Regions from separate parts of the Arthrobacter sp. C152 genome, predicted to be linked through region 1. Evidence: riboswitches for the same ligand, from Rfam matches in the RefSeq annotation. Region 1 holds a riboswitch; each other region holds the start of a gene.
The links. Region 1 has a riboswitch for thiamine pyrophosphate ahead of thiC (phosphomethylpyrimidine synthase ThiC). Riboswitches for the same ligand answer to the same signal wherever they lie in the genome.
Positions count from the first base shown of each region.

Region 2: it holds a riboswitch for thiamine pyrophosphate, as region 1 does, so the genes downstream of both, ACYSM9_RS05520 (ECF transporter S component) here and thiC (phosphomethylpyrimidine synthase ThiC) in region 1, are expected to answer to the same signal.
Region 3: it holds a riboswitch for thiamine pyrophosphate, as region 1 does, so the genes downstream of both, thiD (bifunctional hydroxymethylpyrimidine kinase/phosphomethylpyrimidine kinase) here and thiC (phosphomethylpyrimidine synthase ThiC) in region 1, are expected to answer to the same signal.
Region 4: it holds a riboswitch for thiamine pyrophosphate, as region 1 does, so the genes downstream of both, thiO (glycine oxidase ThiO) here and thiC (phosphomethylpyrimidine synthase ThiC) in region 1, are expected to answer to the same signal.

Region 1 is NZ_JBTZSU010000011.1:16,694-20,852, reverse strand. It holds gene thiC (phosphomethylpyrimidine synthase ThiC) at 1-1,807, opposite strand, end outside; TPP riboswitch at 1,802-1,909, opposite strand; gene ACYSM9_RS10070 (amidohydrolase family protein) at 1,990-3,072, shown strand; gene ACYSM9_RS10065 (VOC family protein) at 3,183-4,058, shown strand.
Region 2 is NZ_JBTZSU010000005.1:155,815-159,973, forward strand. It holds gene ACYSM9_RS05510 (energy-coupling factor transporter transmembrane component T family protein) at 1-145, opposite strand, end outside; gene ACYSM9_RS05515 (ABC transporter ATP-binding protein) at 142-1,692, opposite strand; gene ACYSM9_RS05520 (ECF transporter S component) at 1,692-2,315, opposite strand; TPP riboswitch at 2,379-2,518, opposite strand; gene ACYSM9_RS05525 (heme-degrading domain-containing protein) at 2,606-3,148, shown strand; gene ACYSM9_RS05530 (DUF4235 domain-containing protein) at 3,231-3,494, shown strand; gene mnhG (monovalent cation/H(+) antiporter subunit G) at 3,498-3,908, opposite strand; gene ACYSM9_RS05540 (monovalent cation/H+ antiporter complex subunit F) at 3,898-4,159, opposite strand, start outside.
Region 3 is NZ_JBTZSU010000019.1:7,836-11,994, forward strand. It holds gene thiD (bifunctional hydroxymethylpyrimidine kinase/phosphomethylpyrimidine kinase) at 198-1,715, opposite strand; TPP riboswitch at 1,723-1,820, opposite strand; gene ACYSM9_RS13675 (Rne/Rng family ribonuclease) at 1,951-4,159, opposite strand, start outside.
Region 4 is NZ_JBTZSU010000014.1:62,570-66,728, reverse strand. It holds gene ACYSM9_RS11870 (MFS transporter) at 1-90, shown strand, start outside; gene ACYSM9_RS11865 (RNB domain-containing ribonuclease) at 95-1,561, opposite strand; gene thiE (thiamine phosphate synthase) at 1,601-2,284, opposite strand; TPP riboswitch at 2,312-2,430, shown strand; gene thiO (glycine oxidase ThiO) at 2,423-3,700, shown strand; gene thiS (sulfur carrier protein ThiS) at 3,697-3,933, shown strand; gene ACYSM9_RS11845 (thiazole synthase) at 3,938-4,159, shown strand, end outside.

The sequences.
Region 1 (4,159 bases):
CGGGCACCTTCAGTTCAGGAAGGTAGACCTTGCCGCCGGCGGCGAGGAACTCCTCGCTCTTCTCCCGCATTCCGGATGCCATTTCCGCCAGCGCCGCCTGCGAATCGGCCGACCCGTATTCGTCCCGGATGTCCTGGCTGATCCGCATCGAGCAGAACTTCGGCCCGCACATGGAGCAGAAGTGGGCCGTTTTGGCCGGTTCGGCCGGAAGGGTTTCGTCGTGGAACGCCTCGGCCGTCTCGGGGTCCAGGGACAGCGCGAACTGGTCCCGCCAGCGGAACTCGAAGCGGGCCTTGGACAGGGCGTCGTCCCGTTCGTGCGCGCCCGGGTGCCCCTTGGCGAGGTCCGCGGCGTGGGCCGCGATCTTGTAGGTGATCACGCCCGTCTTCACGTCGTCCTTGTTGGGCAGGCCCAGGTGTTCCTTCGGGGTGACGTAGCAGAGCATCGCGGTGCCGTACCGGGCGATTTCCGTGGCGCCGATGGCCGAGGTGATGTGGTCATAGCCGGGGGCGACGTCGGTCACCAGGGGGCCCAGGGTGTAGAACGGGGCGCCCTTGCAGAGTTCCTGCTGGCGCTCCACGTTTTCGCGGACCAGGTGGAACGGCACGTGGCCGGGGCCTTCCACCATCACCTGGACGTCGTATTCCCAGGCGCGCTGGGTGAGCTCTGCCAGGGTGTCCAGCTCGGCGAACTGGGCGGCGTCGTTGGCGTCCGCGGTGGCACCGGGGCGCAGGCCGTCGCCCAGGGAGAACGCGACGTCGTACTTGGCGAAGATTTCGCAGAGCTCGTCGAAGTGGGTGTAGAGGAAGTTCTCCTGGTGGTGTGCAAGGCACCAGCCGGCCATGATGGACCCGCCGCGCGAGACGATGCCCGTGACCCGGTTGGCGGTCAGCGGCACATAACGCAGCAGCACGCCGGCGTGGATGGTCATGTAGTCCACGCCCTGCTCGCACTGTTCAATCACGGTGTCGCGGAAGATCTCCCAGGTCAGGGCGTTCGCTTCGCCGTTGACTTTTTCCAGGGCCTGGTAGATGGGAACGGTGCCGATCGGCACGGGGGAGTTGCGGATGATCCACTCCCTGGTGGTGTGGATGTCGTCGCCGGTGGACAGGTCCATGACCGTGTCGGCGCCCCACTGGGTGGCCCACTGCAGCTTGTCCACCTCTTCGGCGATGGAGCTGGTGACCGCAGAGTTGCCGATGTTGGCGTTGATCTTCACCAGGAAGGCCTTGCCGATGATCATCGGCTCGGATTCGGGGTGGTTGATGTTGCTGGGGATGATCGCCCGGCCGGCGGCCAGCTCGCTGCGGACCAGTTCGACGTCGCAGTTCTCCCGAAGCGCCACGAACCGCATTTCCGGCGTGATGATCCCCTGCCGGGCATAGTGCATTTGGGTCACCGTGCGGCCTTCGACGGCGCGGCGGGGCACCGGCTGCGCGCCCTTCCACTCTGCCGAGGCGGCGCCGCGGCGCAGCGCCGAGCGGCCGTCGTCGAGCAGGTTCCGCTCCCGGCCGCTGTACGCTTCGGTGTCCCCGCGCTCTGCGATCCACTGCTCCCGGAAGGGCTGCAGGCCGCGTACCGGGTCGCTGCCCGGGCCCGCAGTCCGGTACGTCCGGAAGGGAGGGTTGGGCTGGCCGTTCGGCGAATCCTGCAGCGCAATCTCGGTCACCGGGACCCGGATCCCGGACCCGGCGTCTTCGATGTACGCCAGCGAATGCGACTTCAGGGACTGGGTCACCTGCGGTGCTTCCGCGGACTCCCCGGCCGGGATCCGGGCAGGGTTCAACTGGGTGTTTTGTGTACTCAAGGAATACTCACTTCCTTCGCCGGCATTACCCGGACAGGTTCAACGGTCGCAGGCTGCGTCAGCCCGATCTCAGCCCCTGCAGGGGCACCCGTGTGGTCAGGAACGAAGCTACCACACGCCCCGCAGCGAGCCCCGTAACATTCCCCGGTGCTAGCCTGTGCGGGCAGCGAAAGGAAGTACCGATGCCAGAAGTCATCGAGTTCAGCGGCCCCATCCTGACCGGCCCGGAGAGCGTGGAGCACGGGCTCTGGTCGGTCGATGGCCGGCTCACGTTCAGCCGCCCTGCATCACCGCCTGGCCGGATCCTCGACGGGTGGGTGCTGCCGGGGTTCGCGGATGCCCACTGCCATATTGGCCTCGGCCCCGGCGGGCCCGTCGACTCCGCCACCGCTGAAGAGCAGGCCAGGGCAGACCTCAACGCCGGAACACTCCTGGTCCGGGACGCGGGCTCGCCCGCGGACACCCGCTGGATGCAGGGCGGCCGGGACTTCCCCGTCCTCATCCGTGCCGGCCGGCATATTGCGCGGACGCGGCGCTACCTGCGGGGGTTCGCGGAGGAAGTCGAGCCGGACGGCCTCGTCGAGGCCGTCCGCAAGCAGGCGCGCGACGGCGACGGCTGGGTCAAACTGGTGGGGGACTGGATCGACAGGGGCATCGGTGACCTGGCGCCGTCCTTTCCCGCCGCCGTCGTACGCGATGCCGTCCAGGCCGCCCATGACGAAGGCGCCCGGGTAACGGCCCACTGCTTCGCCGAAGACACCCTCGACCAGATGCTCGACGCCGGCATCGACTGCATCGAGCATGCCACCGGGCTCCTGCCCCGGCACCTGCCGCGCTTCGCGGAGCAGGGTGTGCCGATCGTGCCCACCCTGGTCAACATTGCAACATTCCCCCACATCGCCGCGCAGGCGGAGCCGAAGTTTCCCCGCTACGCCGCCCACATGCGGGCGCTCTGGGAACGCCGGGCCGAACGGGTAGCGGAGGCCTATGAAGCCGGCGTGCGGATCTTCGCCGGCACGGACGCCGGCAGCGTCATCCGCCACGGCCGGATTGCGGACGAAATCCTGGCCCTGCACGCCGCCGGCCTCCCCATGGCCGCCGCCCTGGACGCGGCCTGCTGGTCAGCCCGTACGTGGCTGGGAGGGGACAATCTCGCCGAAGGTGCCCGGGCCGACGTCGTGGTGTGCGCCGAGGACCCGCGGGCAGTGCCAGAGACGGTCAGGGCGCTTGCGCACGTCGTGCTCGGCGGCCGGCTCATCCGGTGAGCCGAAGCCGCCGGAGATTCCCTGCCCGGCACTTGGAATAAATTGAAGCTTCAAGTAATTTTAATGGGTGGACACCTCATCCGGAGGGCCCGCACCACAGGGAGCATTCAATGACTGCAGAAGCCACCACCCAGGACCTCCTACCCGCCGACCTCGCCATGGGCACCGTCATGCTCAAGGTGGGCGACATGAAGGTCATGACCGACTACTACCAGCGCGCCCTCGGCCTTGACGTCGTGGCGGAACAGGACGGGGGACTGTACCTGGGCCGGCTCCGGAAGCCGCTGGTGCACCTCGCGCCGGCCCCGGGCCTGAACCTCCCCGGCAGGGGCGAGGCGGGCCTCTTCCACACCGCGCTGCTCTTCGAGGACCAGGCGTCCCTGGCGGCCACCATTGCCACCGCCGCGCAGTACGAGCCGCGGGCCTTCACCGGCAGCGCCGACCACCTCGTCAGCGAGGCCTTCTACTTCACCGACCCCGAAGGCAACGGCATCGAGCTCTACTGGGACCGGCCCCGCAGCAACTGGTCATGGAACGGGACCGACGTCGTCATGGACAGCCTGGCCCTGCCGCCGCAGCGGTACCTCGAACAGCACCTCACCGAGGAATCACTTGAAAGCCAGCGCGCCACGGCCGCCGGCGTCGGGCACGTGCACCTGCAGGTGGGCGACGTGCAGACCGCGCGCGATTTCTACGTCGGAACACTCGGCTTCGAAAAAACCGCCGGCTGGCACGGCCAGGCGTTGTTCGTCTCCGCCGGGCGCTACCACCACCACATGGCCATGAACGTCTGGAACAGCCGCGGCGCCGGTCCCCGCAAGGACACGCTTGGCCTGGGCGAGGTGCTCATCGAAGTTCCCGCCGGTGACGACGTCGGGGCGCTGGCTGACCGGCTCAAGGTCGCCGGAGTGCCAGCCCACCACACCGGCGCCGAACTCCGCTTTGAGGATCCGTGGCGCAACAAGCTCCGCGTGGCCATCCGGTAGGGCCATGCGTGCGTGGCCCTGCCCGCAGCTACTAGGCTGATGCCGTACACCCGGGCGGCCAGCGGCGCCCGGAATGCAGCTTTGCCGACGGAAGAAGGGCA
Region 2 (4,159 bases), on a different contig from region 1:
CGAACGCCAGGGCCACCGAGGCGGAGACCCAGTCGATGGACAGCGCCAGGACCGCCGTGATGAGCACGACGGCGGCGAACTTGCTCAGCGGGTTGGCCCGGGTCAGGAGCGCGTGGTTGCCGCGCAGGGTGAGTTGCTGCCTCATGGCGCCACCGCTTCCGCCGCGGCCATCCGCAGTTCGGCCCCGCCCAGGGCGGCGGTGAACTCGGCATCGTGCGTCACGGAGACCACCGCGGTGCCGGCGTCCAGTAGTTCGGACAGGAACGATGCCAGCTCCGCCCAGGTGTTGGCGTCCTGGCCGAAGGTGGGCTCGTCCAGCACCAGGACCTGCGGGCTGGCGGCCAGGACGGTGGCTACGGACAGCCGCCGCTTCTCGCCGCCGGACAGGGTGTACGGGTTGGCATCCACCAGGGCGGTCAGCCGGAGCCGCTCCAGCAGCTCGTCGACCCGTTCCCCGCCGTGGCCCAGGTGGCGTGGGCCGAAGCGCAGTTCATCGAGCACCTTGCCCGTCACGAATTGGTGCTCCGGCTCCTGGAACACGGTGCCAACCCGCGAAATCAGCTGTTCGGCCTTCCACTTGTACGGATCGATGCCCGCGCCGCGGCTCAGGTCCAGCGTGGCGGACACCGTCCCTGCCACCGGTTCCAGCAGGCCGGCGAGCGTCAGGGCGAAGGTCGATTTACCGGCACCGTTCGGCCCGGTGATGGCCAGCGCCTCCCCCGCCCGGACCTGGGCCGTGAGGCCTTCCTGGACCGGGACCGGCGGCACCTTCCGGAAGCCGCTGCGGCGCGGACGCTCGCGGGAAACGGCAAGCTGCTCGGCGGCCAGCAGGAGGTTGCCCGCCCCGGCGGCCGGAACTGCCGCACGGCTTCGGGTTGCCGGCACGTAACCGGGCACCCAGACTCCCGCGGCAGCGAGCATGGTCCGGGCCTCTGCAAGGACGCGGTCCGGCGGGCCGTCCAGGAGTACGGCATCCTCAGTGGCGGAGCCGGGCTGCAGGACCACGATCCGGTCCACGACGTCCTTCCACACGGATACCCGGTGTTCCACCACCACCAGCGTGGCCCCGGTCTTGTCGAGGCAGCGGGCGACGGCGTCGCGGACTTCCAGCACTCCGTCCGGGTCCAGGTTGGCGGTGGGTTCGTCCAGCAGGATCAGTCCGGGGCGCATGGCAAGGATGCCGGCCAGCGCGAGGCGCTGCTTCTGCCCGCCGGACAAGGCCGACGTCGGGTGGTCCAGCGGAAGGTGGGCAAGCCCGACGTCGTCCAGCGCCTCGTGTACGCGCGCCCAGATGGCGTCGCGGGGCACCGCGAGGTTCTCGGCGCCGAAGGCGGCGTCGTCACCCAGCCGCGACAGGACCACCTGGGTCTCCGGGTCCTGCTGCATCAGCCCGGCATGGCCGCGCCGGGCGCGCGGGGACTCCCCGTCGACCAGCAGCGAACCCGCCTCGTCGGCATCCCCCGCCTCGCCGTCGTCATTCACATCCCCCAGCACCCCGGCAAGGGCATGCAGGAGCGTGGACTTTCCGGCGCCGGAGGGACCCAGCAGGAGCACGCGCTCCCCCGGGCTGATGTCAAGGTTGAGGGCGTTGACGGCCGGCTTGGACCTGCCGGCATGCCGCCAGCCCCAGCCTCGGGCGGTGATGGCGGCAGGCCTGGCGGGAGCCCCGGCGTCCTGGGAAGCGGCGGGCATCAGGAGAAGACGGGCTCCGTTGCGGCCTTGCGCGAGGCGAAGGAGCTCAGGACCCCGGTGCGGGCCAAGCCGCGGGTCGCGATCCAGGACAGAGCGCCGGCGATGATGGCTCCGGAGACCATGCAGAAGACGATGTAGGCCAGCTTGTCCGCGCCGGAGTAGGCGATGTTCCAGCCCCAGGGCGCGAAGGAGTCGTTCAGGCCGCAGAACAGGCCGGATGCCGCACCGGCCAGCAGGGACACGGGCAGGTTGAACTTGCGGTAGACGAAGATCGCGAAGACGATCTCCGCGCCCAGGCCCTGGACGAAGCCGGAGAACAGGACGGACGTGCCATACTGCGAACCCATGAGGAGTTCACCGGTGGCTGCCACGGTTTCGCAGAACAGCGCGGCTCCGGGCTTGCGGATGATCAGCATCCCCAGGACACCCGGGATCATCCAGCCGCCGGCGATGAGGCCGGTCAGGGGCGGGTAGGCCGCGTTCATCGGCACGGATACCGCGGCCGCGCCCTGGGACCAGGCCCAGAAAATGACGCCGCCGGCGATGGCGACGAGGGCCGCCACCACAATGTCCACGACGCGCCAGGACTTGCTGGTGGTCTTCTTGATTGCTGCTGTGCTCATGTGATCCTCCTGGGTAACAGGAGGGGAAAGCGAGGCAATCCGGCATTGACTGCCGTTGCCAATCACTTCGAGAACTCGACTCCCTTGCGCCGGTACTAACCGGATCAGGTTCGAGGGTCTGCGGCGGTCCGCACTCTCAGCGCCCACCTGCGGTTTCCCGGCCTGGCCGGGATGCCGACGGCGGCGCTCCCCTGTCGTTGTAAATGGTGGTTTTGGTTCAATTCAGGCGTGTATTTCAGCCCTTGCGGGCGTGGTCAAGTTTACACCTGGCGAGGGGTAGATTGTGGGGCATGAGTGCCAATCCGCCGCATGTGACCGAGTTCGATCCGGATTCCCTCGACACGCAGCCCGAAGGGTCCCTGGAGGCGTTGATCGCCCGCGTCGAGGCGGAGGTCCGGGAGCTGCAGTTCCCCGGGTTTTCCCCGGATGACGCCCTGAACCTTGGCCTCCTCCTCGTGGAACTGGGCAAGGAGCGGGACCTTCCCATCGCCATCGACATCACCAAGGGCGAGCAAGTCCTCTTCCATGTCGCACTGCCGGGCGCCACGCCTGACAACGGCCACTGGATCCGGGCCAAGCAGCGCACCGCCGCACGGTACGAGGTGCCGTCGCTCCTGGTGGGCCTGCGGGGCCGGCTGGGCGGCGGCCGGATTGAAGACAACGCCTGGTTCGACCAGTCCCGCTACGCCGCGCACGGGGGTGCCTTCCCCATCTTCGTCACGGGAGTGGGAGCGGTGGCCACCGTCACCGTTTCCGGGCTGCCCCAGGTGCAGGACCACGACCTGGTGGTGGAAGCCCTCCGGGACGTCCTCGGCTCGGCTCTGGACGGATAGGGCGGGCGGGCCTGGCCGGGCCGCCCGGGGTCAGCGGTTAGGCTGGAGGCAGTCCGCTTTCCGCCGTCAAGGAGTACTGGGAATGAACCTTTTCATCAAGCTGCTCGGAACCGGGGTGAGCCTGCTCGCGGGCCTGGCCGGAACCAAGGTGGTCAACACCGTCTGGGAAAAGACCACCGGGCAGAAAGCGCCCACCGGCAAGAACGAGGATGTCCCCACCAGCCTGCGTTCGGCCCTGACCTTCGCGTTGATTTCGGCGTCGGTCAGCGCCATCATCCAGGTCCTGGCCAACCGCGGCACCCAGCGCGCCATCGCACGCTTCGCCAAGAGCCAGGACATCGTCTAGGACCTAGCGCGCACCGCCGTCGCCGGAGCCGTCCCCGCGGGCAGCCTCGGCGGCGGCTTTTTGCACGACGGCCTCGAGTTCGTCCGCGCTGAGCAGTTCCCGGTGCAGGTGCTTGGTGCGGTATCCCGCCCGGCCCACCATGTGCGCGGACACGGGGACCGTGAGGAGCTGGAAGATCCAGGCCACCAGCAGCACCGGCCACACCCACCACGTCCTCAGCTGCAGGCCTATGGCTGCCAGCAGCAGGAACAGGCCCAGGACCTGGGGCTTGGTGGCCGCGTGCATCCGGGTCAGCAGGTCCGGGAAGCGCAGCAGGCCGACGGCGGCCGCGAGGGACATCAGGGCGCCGACCACCATAAAGACGGCCGAGGCCACGTCGATCCAGGCATCGGGGCCGGAGAAGTCAGGATTCATTGGGGTCAACCCTCCGGTCGGCAACGAAGCGGGCCACTGTCACGGACCCGATGAAGCCGATGATGGAGATGGCCACCACCAGCATGAGGTTGTTCAGGTGGCGGTTCACTGCCATGTCGATGCACAGGGCGGCGCCCAGGATGGCGAGCAGCACGTCGGCCGCGAGTACCCGGTCCAGCAGCGAGGGGCCGCGCGCGATCCTGATGATCGCCCCCGCGGCGGCCAGGGAAAGGATGACGGCTGTCACGGCC
Region 3 (4,159 bases), on a different contig from region 1:
TTTCTCGCTGTGCCTCAACGCCGTGGGGTTAGAAACCCAAGTGTTGGCGTAAGCACCGAAGATCAAGAATACGCTAGTTTCATCTCCGGCCGCAAATGAGGCTGGTTCCGGCGGGTGGGTTGTGATAGTAACCACAGGCCCACGGCCGCGCCGTCACCGTGCCGTTCCATGATACCGGCGCAGTTGCCGGCGGAACGTCAGGAATGCAGCCGCGGCGCGTCGAAGAAATCGACTTCGAGCTGGCAGGACTGCCGGAAGGCCGTCACCATGGCGTCCCGTTCGTTGTCAGGGGCGTTCCGCCCGGCCGCGTCCACAATCGAGATGGCCTGGCGGGTGGCCTCGGCGAAGGCTTCGTCGGCGTAGGTGCGCAGCCAGTCCGCATACGGGTGGCCGTGGGGCTCCCCCGCCGCCAGGAACTGGGCGTGCAGCTTTTCGCCCACTTCGGCGTAGAGCCAGAAGCAGGGCAGGACCGCGGCGGCCAGCACCGCGTAACTGCCCGACGCCGATGCCGCGGTCAGGTGGTCAACGTAGGACTTGGTCACGGGGCCCAGGCCGCGCTGCGCCGGGCGGGTGCTCAGCCACGACCGGTGCAGCTCCGATTCCACCTCGAGGCACTGCCGGGCAGACCCGGCCCAGAACAGCTGTTCCGCCTCCGACGGGGCCAGCGCACTGGCCCTCGCCAGGACCCGGGAGTAGCCGTTGAGGTAGATCGCGTCCTGGGCGAGGTAGTAGGCAAACTCTTTCTCGGGAAGGTGGCCGCCGGCCAGGCCCCGGATGAAGTCCAGCTCATGGATTTCGGCCAGGTACGGCTCGGATTCGGACCACAGCCGTGCCGCGAAGCCGCCCTCCGGCAGGGAAGGCCGGACGTGGTGGAAATGGTGGACGGGCCCGTTCCCCTGCCCCACCTCCAGCTGTCCGGAGTTTTCCAGGGCTCCGGCCAGCCACGGCTTGACCGTACGCAGGGATGCTTCCCAGTTGCCCACGCGCGCCTGCACGGTGGCCATCGCGGAGGACAGCGAGCAGCCCGTCCCGTGGCTGTTGCGGGTGGGCACCCGCTCTCCAGGCACCTCCACCACTTCGCTGGAGAGCTGGCCGGAGGTGTTCACCAGCGCATCCGGGCAGGCGGATCCGCCCAGGTGCCCGCCTTTCACCAGGATGGTGGCACCGGTGGCGTCGGCCAGCCGCCGCCCTTGCTCCAGTGCCGCCGCCCACGTTTGCGCCTGCTCTTCGCCCACCAGCATGGCAAGCTCGGGCAGGTTGGGGGTGATGAGGTGGGCCAGGGGCAGCAGGTCACGGAGCGCGGCTTCCGCGGATTCCTTCAGCAGCCGGTCGCCGCTGGTGGCCACCATCACCGGGTCCAGGACCACGACGGCGGGACGCACCGCGGCAAGCCAGTCACGGACGATGCCGATGACGGCGTCGTCGCCCAGCATGCCGATCTTAACCGCGTCGATGCAGATGTCGTCGCTGACCGCCTCGAGTTGCTGGGCCAGGAAGGCGGCAGGGGGAACGTGGACCGCCTGGACGCCGCGGGTGTTCTGCGCTGTCAGGGCGGTGATGGCTGCCATGCCATACCCGCCGTGCGCGGCGATGCTCTTAAGGTCGGCTTGGATGCCGGCGCCACCGGAGGGGTCGGATCCTGCGATGGACAGGACCCGTGGGATCGCGCGCCCCGCTGGCTTCACGGCGCTTCCGGACGCAGCTGGCAGGGGCATGGAAAGGGTCGAAGACAACGGACATCCCTTCGCCGGTACTAGCCGGACAGGTTCAACGGGTGTGGATCTCAGCCGGCCCTGTGCGCGGCACCCCGTGTCGGTTTCCAGACTAGCTGTTATGGCCGGCCCGCAATAGGTGACTGCCGCGGATGCAGGAAGTCCCCGCCCGTGGGCCGTTCCCCTGGCGTGAGGGAAACGGCCCGCGGCGCGGGGACTTCCGGTGATGCGTTGGCGCCTAGAGCTCCGACGCGGGCACTCCGACACCGAGGATAATCGGTTCCTCGGCGGGCTTGCCAGCAGCGGCTGACTGGGCTTTCGCCGTTTCCGGAGCCTTGGCCTCGTGCGAGTGCCCGGCGGCGGACCCCGGCGCGCTCTCGTGGTGCTGGACGGTGGTCTCGTTGGCAGCGCCCTGGGCGCGGCTGGCACCCCGGTGGCGCCGCGGCCGGCGCTGGCGGGACTGGTCCGGGGCAGCCGCTGCCGTTTCCGGGCCGGCCGCCGCAGGATTGGCCTCCGGCGCAGCCTCGGCGGGCGCGGTTTCCACCGCGGGAGCAGGCTGCGCGGTTTCCACGGCAGGAGCGGGCTGTCCCAGGTGCGCGAAAGCTTCCGCGAGCCGGTCCAGGGTGAGCGCGGGCTGGGCCTGCTGCTCCCCTGCGTGGTCCACGAACGGCAACGGCACTGTTTCGCCGCCGAAGGTGAGGACGGCAGCCGGCCGGGTGCCGGCGTCGTGCTTCTCCGGCTCTGCCGGGGACTCCTGCTGCACCAGCGGCTGGGCCGGCGCCGCCTGCCGGGCGGCCGCAACCTCGTCATCGTGCAGGTGCGCCGCGTGGGCGGCAGCGGCGATGTTGGCCAGGGCGAGCCTGGTGGCCTCCGCCTTCGCGTGCCGCTCGGCGTCGGCCGGGTCCGGATGGACGGTGTGCACATGCACGGGCGCCGCCGGGGCAGCTTCCGGCTGCTGGCCGCCGCGCCCGCGCCGCCGCTTGCGCTCGGAACGTCCGGCGGGCTGGCCGTTGTCGGTCCGGTGCCCCTCGTTCCGGGATGCTTCCGGCCTGGATTCGGGCCGGTTGTCCGAACGCTGTACGTGGTGCTCCGCCGCGACAATGTTGGCACGGCGGTGCTCCACGGGGTCGTCGTGGGTGACCACGCCGCGGCCGGCGCAGGCCTCGCACTGCTCGCCGAAGACTTCGAGCAGGCCGGTGCCCATGCGCTTGCGGGTCATCTGGACCAGGCCCAGCGAGGTGACCTCGGCCACCTGGTGCTTGGTGCGGTCCCGGCCCAGGCACTCCACCAGGCGGCGCAGTACAAGGTCGCGGTTGGATTCCAGGACCATGTCGATGAAGTCGATGACGATGATGCCGCCGATGTCCCTCAGGCGGAGCTGGCGCACCACTTCCTCGGCAGCCTCGAGGTTGTTCTTCGTGACTGTTTCTTCGAGGTTGCCGCCGCTGCCGGTGAACTTGCCGGTGTTGACGTCCACCACGGTCATGGCTTCGGTCCGGTCGATCACCAGGGAGCCGCCGGAGGGCAGGAAGACCTTGCGCTCCAGGGCCTTGTGGATCTGCTCGTCAATGCGCCAGGCCGAGAAGATGTCCTGGTCCTTGGTCCACTTTTCCAGGCGGCCCACCAGGTCCGGCGCCACATAGGTGACGTAGGCCTCGATGGTGTCCCACGCTTCTTCGCCGGACACGATCAGCTTCGAGAAGTCCTCGTTGAAGACATCCCGGACCACCTTGATGGTGAGGTCCGGTTCGCCGTACAGCAGTTCCGGCGCCAGGATCTTCGTGGACGTGGACTGGCTTTCAATCCCCTCCCACTGGGCACGGAGGCGGTTGATGTCGTGGGTCAGCTCCTCCTCGGAAGCGCCTTCGGCAGCGGTGCGGACAATGACGCCTGCCTGCTCCGGGAGCCGGTCCTTGAGGATGCGCTTGAGCCGGTTGCGCTCGACGTCGGGCAGCTTGCGGGAGATGCCGGTCATGGAACCACCCGGCACGTAGACCAAGTACCGGCCCGGAAGGGAGATCTGGCTGGTGAGGCGGGCGCCCTTGTGGCCCACGGGGTCCTTGGTCACCTGGACCAGGACGGTGTCGCCGGACTTCAGGGCGTTTTCGATGCGGCGCTGCTTGCCTTCGAGGTTGACGGCCTCCCAGTTCACCTCACCGGCGTAGAGCACGGCGTTGCGGCCGCGCCCGATGTCGACGAACGCAGCCTCCATGGAGGGCAGCACGTTCTGCACCTTGCCCAGGTACACGTTGCCGATCAGGGAGTCCTGCTGGGTCTTGGAGACGAAGTGCTCGGCCAGGACGCCGTCCTCGAGGACGGCGATCTGGATCCTGTCGTCGCGCTGCCGGACGATCATCTGCCGGTCGACGGACTCCCGGCGCGCCAGGAACTCCGCTTCGGTAATCACGGTGCGGCGGCGGCCGGTGTCGCGGGACTCGCGGCGGCGC
Region 4 (4,159 bases), on a different contig from region 1:
GCCACCGCCGCCGTCGCTGTCCTCACCGCCGCTTCCGGCGTGGTCGTTGCGGTGCGCATGCGCCGCACCGACCACCACGGCGTGCGCTGAGACCCTAGGGAACGAGTTCGAAATGGACCTGCCGGGCAGCGATGTCCGAGGCAAGCAGCCGGACCCTGACCTTGGTGCCGGATTCGAGTTCACCCGCGCAACGGGCGGTCACTGCGGGCTCGGCCACCTGGATGATGCCCGAGTTGCCGTTCCCGTTCTTGCCGTTGCCGTTTCCGTTCTGCGGCTTGGAACCGGAGATCACGATCGCGTCGAACTCCTGCCCGATGTGGTTCACCAGGAGCGCAGCCTCCACCGTGTCCAGGGCCATGCGCTCCATCCGGGACGCCAGCTGGTCCGACCCGGCCATGATCCCCGGCAGCAGCGGAAGGGCTTCGCGGGCCCAGGAGGGCACGTCCCCGCCGTTACTCAACGCCTCGCAGATCACCAGCACGAAGCGGTCCACCAGGCGGCGCAGGGGAGCGGTGGTGTGGGCGTACGCGGCACCGATGGCTGACTGGACGGCGTCTTCGGGCACGTCCCCGTCAAAGGCCGTGTAGGAGGCGCCCCGGAACAGCATGCCGGCCGAATGCATGATGGCCAGCTGGCGCGGGTCCCTGGGGTCCAGGGACCGCAGATATTCGCCGTAGCTCATTTCCCCGTCCCACGGCCTGCCCAGCACCTCGGTCTGCAGCCGGAAATGCCGCAGGGAGCGTTCGTCCGGCGCGGGCATGGTGCGCAGGATGCCCACCTTGCCGGCGAGCATCATCTGCGCGGCCGCCATGCCCGTCATCAGCGAAATCTGCGCATTCCAGTCCTCGATGGGAAGCTGCGGGACGGCGTCGATCCGGAAGCCGCCGTCGGGCAGCTGGACAATCTCCTGCTCCGGCATGTTCAGGCTGGCGCCGTTGCGTGCCCGCTCCAGCTGCACCCGCTTCAGGCCCACCTCGCGGAGCAACTCCAGCACGGGGTGGGCGCTGCCGGCGTCCAGGGCCGCCTGGGCACCCTTGTAACTGAGCTTGTCACGGCTGCGGACCCGGGCACGCCGGACGCCGACCGAGGAAACTTCGGCGTCGCCGTCGAGCACGAAATGCCACACGAAAGCAGAGCAGTCCTGGCCCGGCAGCAGGCTGCCGGCGCCCTCACTGATGACCTCCGGATGGAGCGGGATGCGGCCGTCCGGCGCGTAGAAGGTCTGGCCGCGGCGCCGCGTCTCGGCATCCAGCGGACCTCCCGGGGCCACAAAGGCCGGCACGTCGGCTATCGCGTACAACACGCGGTAGCCCGCGCCCTCCTGCTCGATGAAGACCGCCTGGTCCAAGTCCGTGGAGGAGGCGGGGTCGATGGTGACGAACCCTACGCCGGTCAGGTCGTAGGCCGGCAGCTCGAGCGAGGCGACGGCCGCTTCGGCGTCCTCTACGGCTTCCGCGGGGTAGGGGCCGGGCAGCTCCAGTTCCGTCCGCAGCGCACCCAACGCCGCCTCAAGGGCATTCTTGTGGTCGTGGACGTTGGGGGCCAGCCGATGGTGTGACACAAAACTCAGCGTATCCCCAAGTGCGCCGATAGCGCAGGCTCAGGACCCGGCGGCGTCCAACGCGTCGAGCAGGGAGGAGGCGGCCGCGGCGGGATCTGCGGCCTCCGTGATGGCGCGCACCACCACGATCCTGCGCGCACCCGCTTCAGCCACCTCGTGCACGTTGCCGTGGTCGACGCCGCCGATGGCAAACCAGGGCACGGCGTCCCCGGCCTGCCGGGATGCTTCGGCCGCGTACTTCACGAGTTCAGGGCCGACGGCGGTCCTGCCGGGTTTGGTGGGCGTGGCCCAGACGGGGCCTACGCAGAAGTAATCCAGGCCGGAGGGACCCGCTGCGGCGTCGAGCGCGGCGTCCACCTGGGCGGGGGTGTGGCTGGAGAGGCCGATGGCCGCATTGCCGTTGACCAGGGTGCGCGCCGCCGCCAGCGGCAGGTCCTTTTGGCCGATGTGGAACACCGGAGCCCCGGACAAGACCGCGATGTCCGCCCGGTCGTTGACGGCCCACAGCCGGCCATGGCGCACCGCTGCCTCCTTCAGCACCGCCAGGAGGTCCAGTTCCTCCGCCGCCTCGATGCCCTTGTCGCGCAGCTGGATGATGTCAACGCCGCCCGCGAAGGCGGCATCGACGAATTCCGCGAAGTCGCCGCGGTCCCGGCGCGCGTCCGTGCAGAGGTACAGGCGGGCGGCGTCCAGGGCGGGAATTAATGAGGGGGACTGATTCATGCCTGCAAGCCTAGTTCCTCTAAACTGGGCAGGTACTGCGGGAGCCCGCGGCAGCTGTCACAAAGCGCCGGGCTGAGAGGGCGTCAGAGCCGACCGCTTGACCTGATCCGGTTAATGCCGGCGTAGGGAAGGAAACATGTGAGCAGCCCCCTCAACATTTCGCCCGGGCCCGCGGATCCCCCCATCCAGGCCGACGTCGCCGTCATCGGCGGGGGAGTGGTGGGGCACGGCATCGCCTGGGAGGTACAGCGTTCCGGACGTTCGGTCGTGCTGGTCGATGACGCCCCGGGAACCGGTGCCAGCTGGGCCGCGGCAGGCATGCTGGCCCCGGTCAGCGAACTGCATTACCAGGAGGAAGACCTCCTGGAACTCATGCTCGAATCGTCATCGCTGTGGCCCGGCTTTGCCGCCGGCGTCGCCGCGGCTTCGGGTTCCGATTCCGGATACCAGACGACGCCGACCCTCGCCGTGGGTGCCGACGCCGCCGACCGCGCGGCCTTCATGGACCTCCGCGCCGTGCAGCAGGCCAACGGGCTGGCGGTGGAGCCCCTCACGGTCCGGGAGGCCCGCCGCCGCGAGCCCCTGCTGAGCCCCGGGATCGCCTGCGCGCTGGACACCCCCGCCGACCACCAGGTGGATCCGCGGCGGCTGGTCGCGTCCCTGCGCCGGGCGCTCGCCGCCGCTGCCCTGGCAACACCGGACGTGGCCGCGGCCGGGGCCGTGGACGGGTTTGCCGTGCCGGACCGGGCAACCGGGCTCCGGTGGGAAGGCGGTGCCGTCGCCGGAGTCCACCTCGCCGGGGGTGGCAGCATCCGGGCGGCGGAAACCGTGGTGGCCAACGGGCTGCAGGCAGGGGCACTGGAGAGCCTGCCCGCGGGGCTTGAGCTGCCCCTGCGTCCCGTGCACGGCGACATCCTCCGCCTTGCCGTGCCGCGGCACCTCCGGCCGCTGGTGACCGCCACCGTCCGGGGGCTGGTCCACGGAATTCCGGTGTACATCGTCCCCCGCCAGGACGGAACCGTGGTCATCGGTGCCACCCAGCGGGAGGACGCGCTCTCCGGCGGCCTAAGCGCCGGCGGCGTCTACCAGCTTCTGCGGGACGCCCAGGCCCTGGTGCCGGCCGTCGCCGAACTGGAGCTGCTGGAATGCACCGCCCGCGCGCGTCCCGGCACCCCCGACAACGCCCCGCTGCTGGGCCGGGTTCCGCAGCCCGCCGGCGCCGGCCCGGGCCATGTTCCGGGCCTTGTCATCGCCACCGGATTCTTCCGCCACGGCGTCCTGCTCACCCCCGCGGCGGCAGCCATCTGCAGGGACCTGATGGACGGCACGGCCGATCCCCGCTGGGAGCCCTTCGTCCCGGACCGGTTCTCCCGGCCCCTGACAGCCGCCGGCACGCACACCAAGGAGACTGCATGAACATCACCCTCAACGGAAACCCCCACACGGTGGCTGATGGCGCGTCCATCACCATGCTCGTCAGCCAGGTCACCGGCCGCCCACTCGCCGCCAACGGCCAGGCGACGGACGGCAGGAAGCTCGGCGTCGCCGTCGCGCACAACGCCCAGGTGGTGCCGCGCAGCCAATGGTTCGCCACGGCGCTCGCCGACGGTGACGAGATCGAACTAGTCACGGCAGTACAGGGAGGCTGACACCATGACCGAAACCAGCACCATCAATCCCGCCGGCCAGGCCGGCAACGGCGACGCCCTGGTGATCGACGGCGTCGAACTGGGATCCCGGCTGATCATGGGCACCGGTGGCGCGCCCAGCCTGGACGGCCTCGGCGCCGCCCTCCTGGCATCCGGCACGGCGCTGACCACGGTGGCGATGCGGCGCTACTCCACCGCCGAGACCGGCACGCTGTTCCAGCTGCTG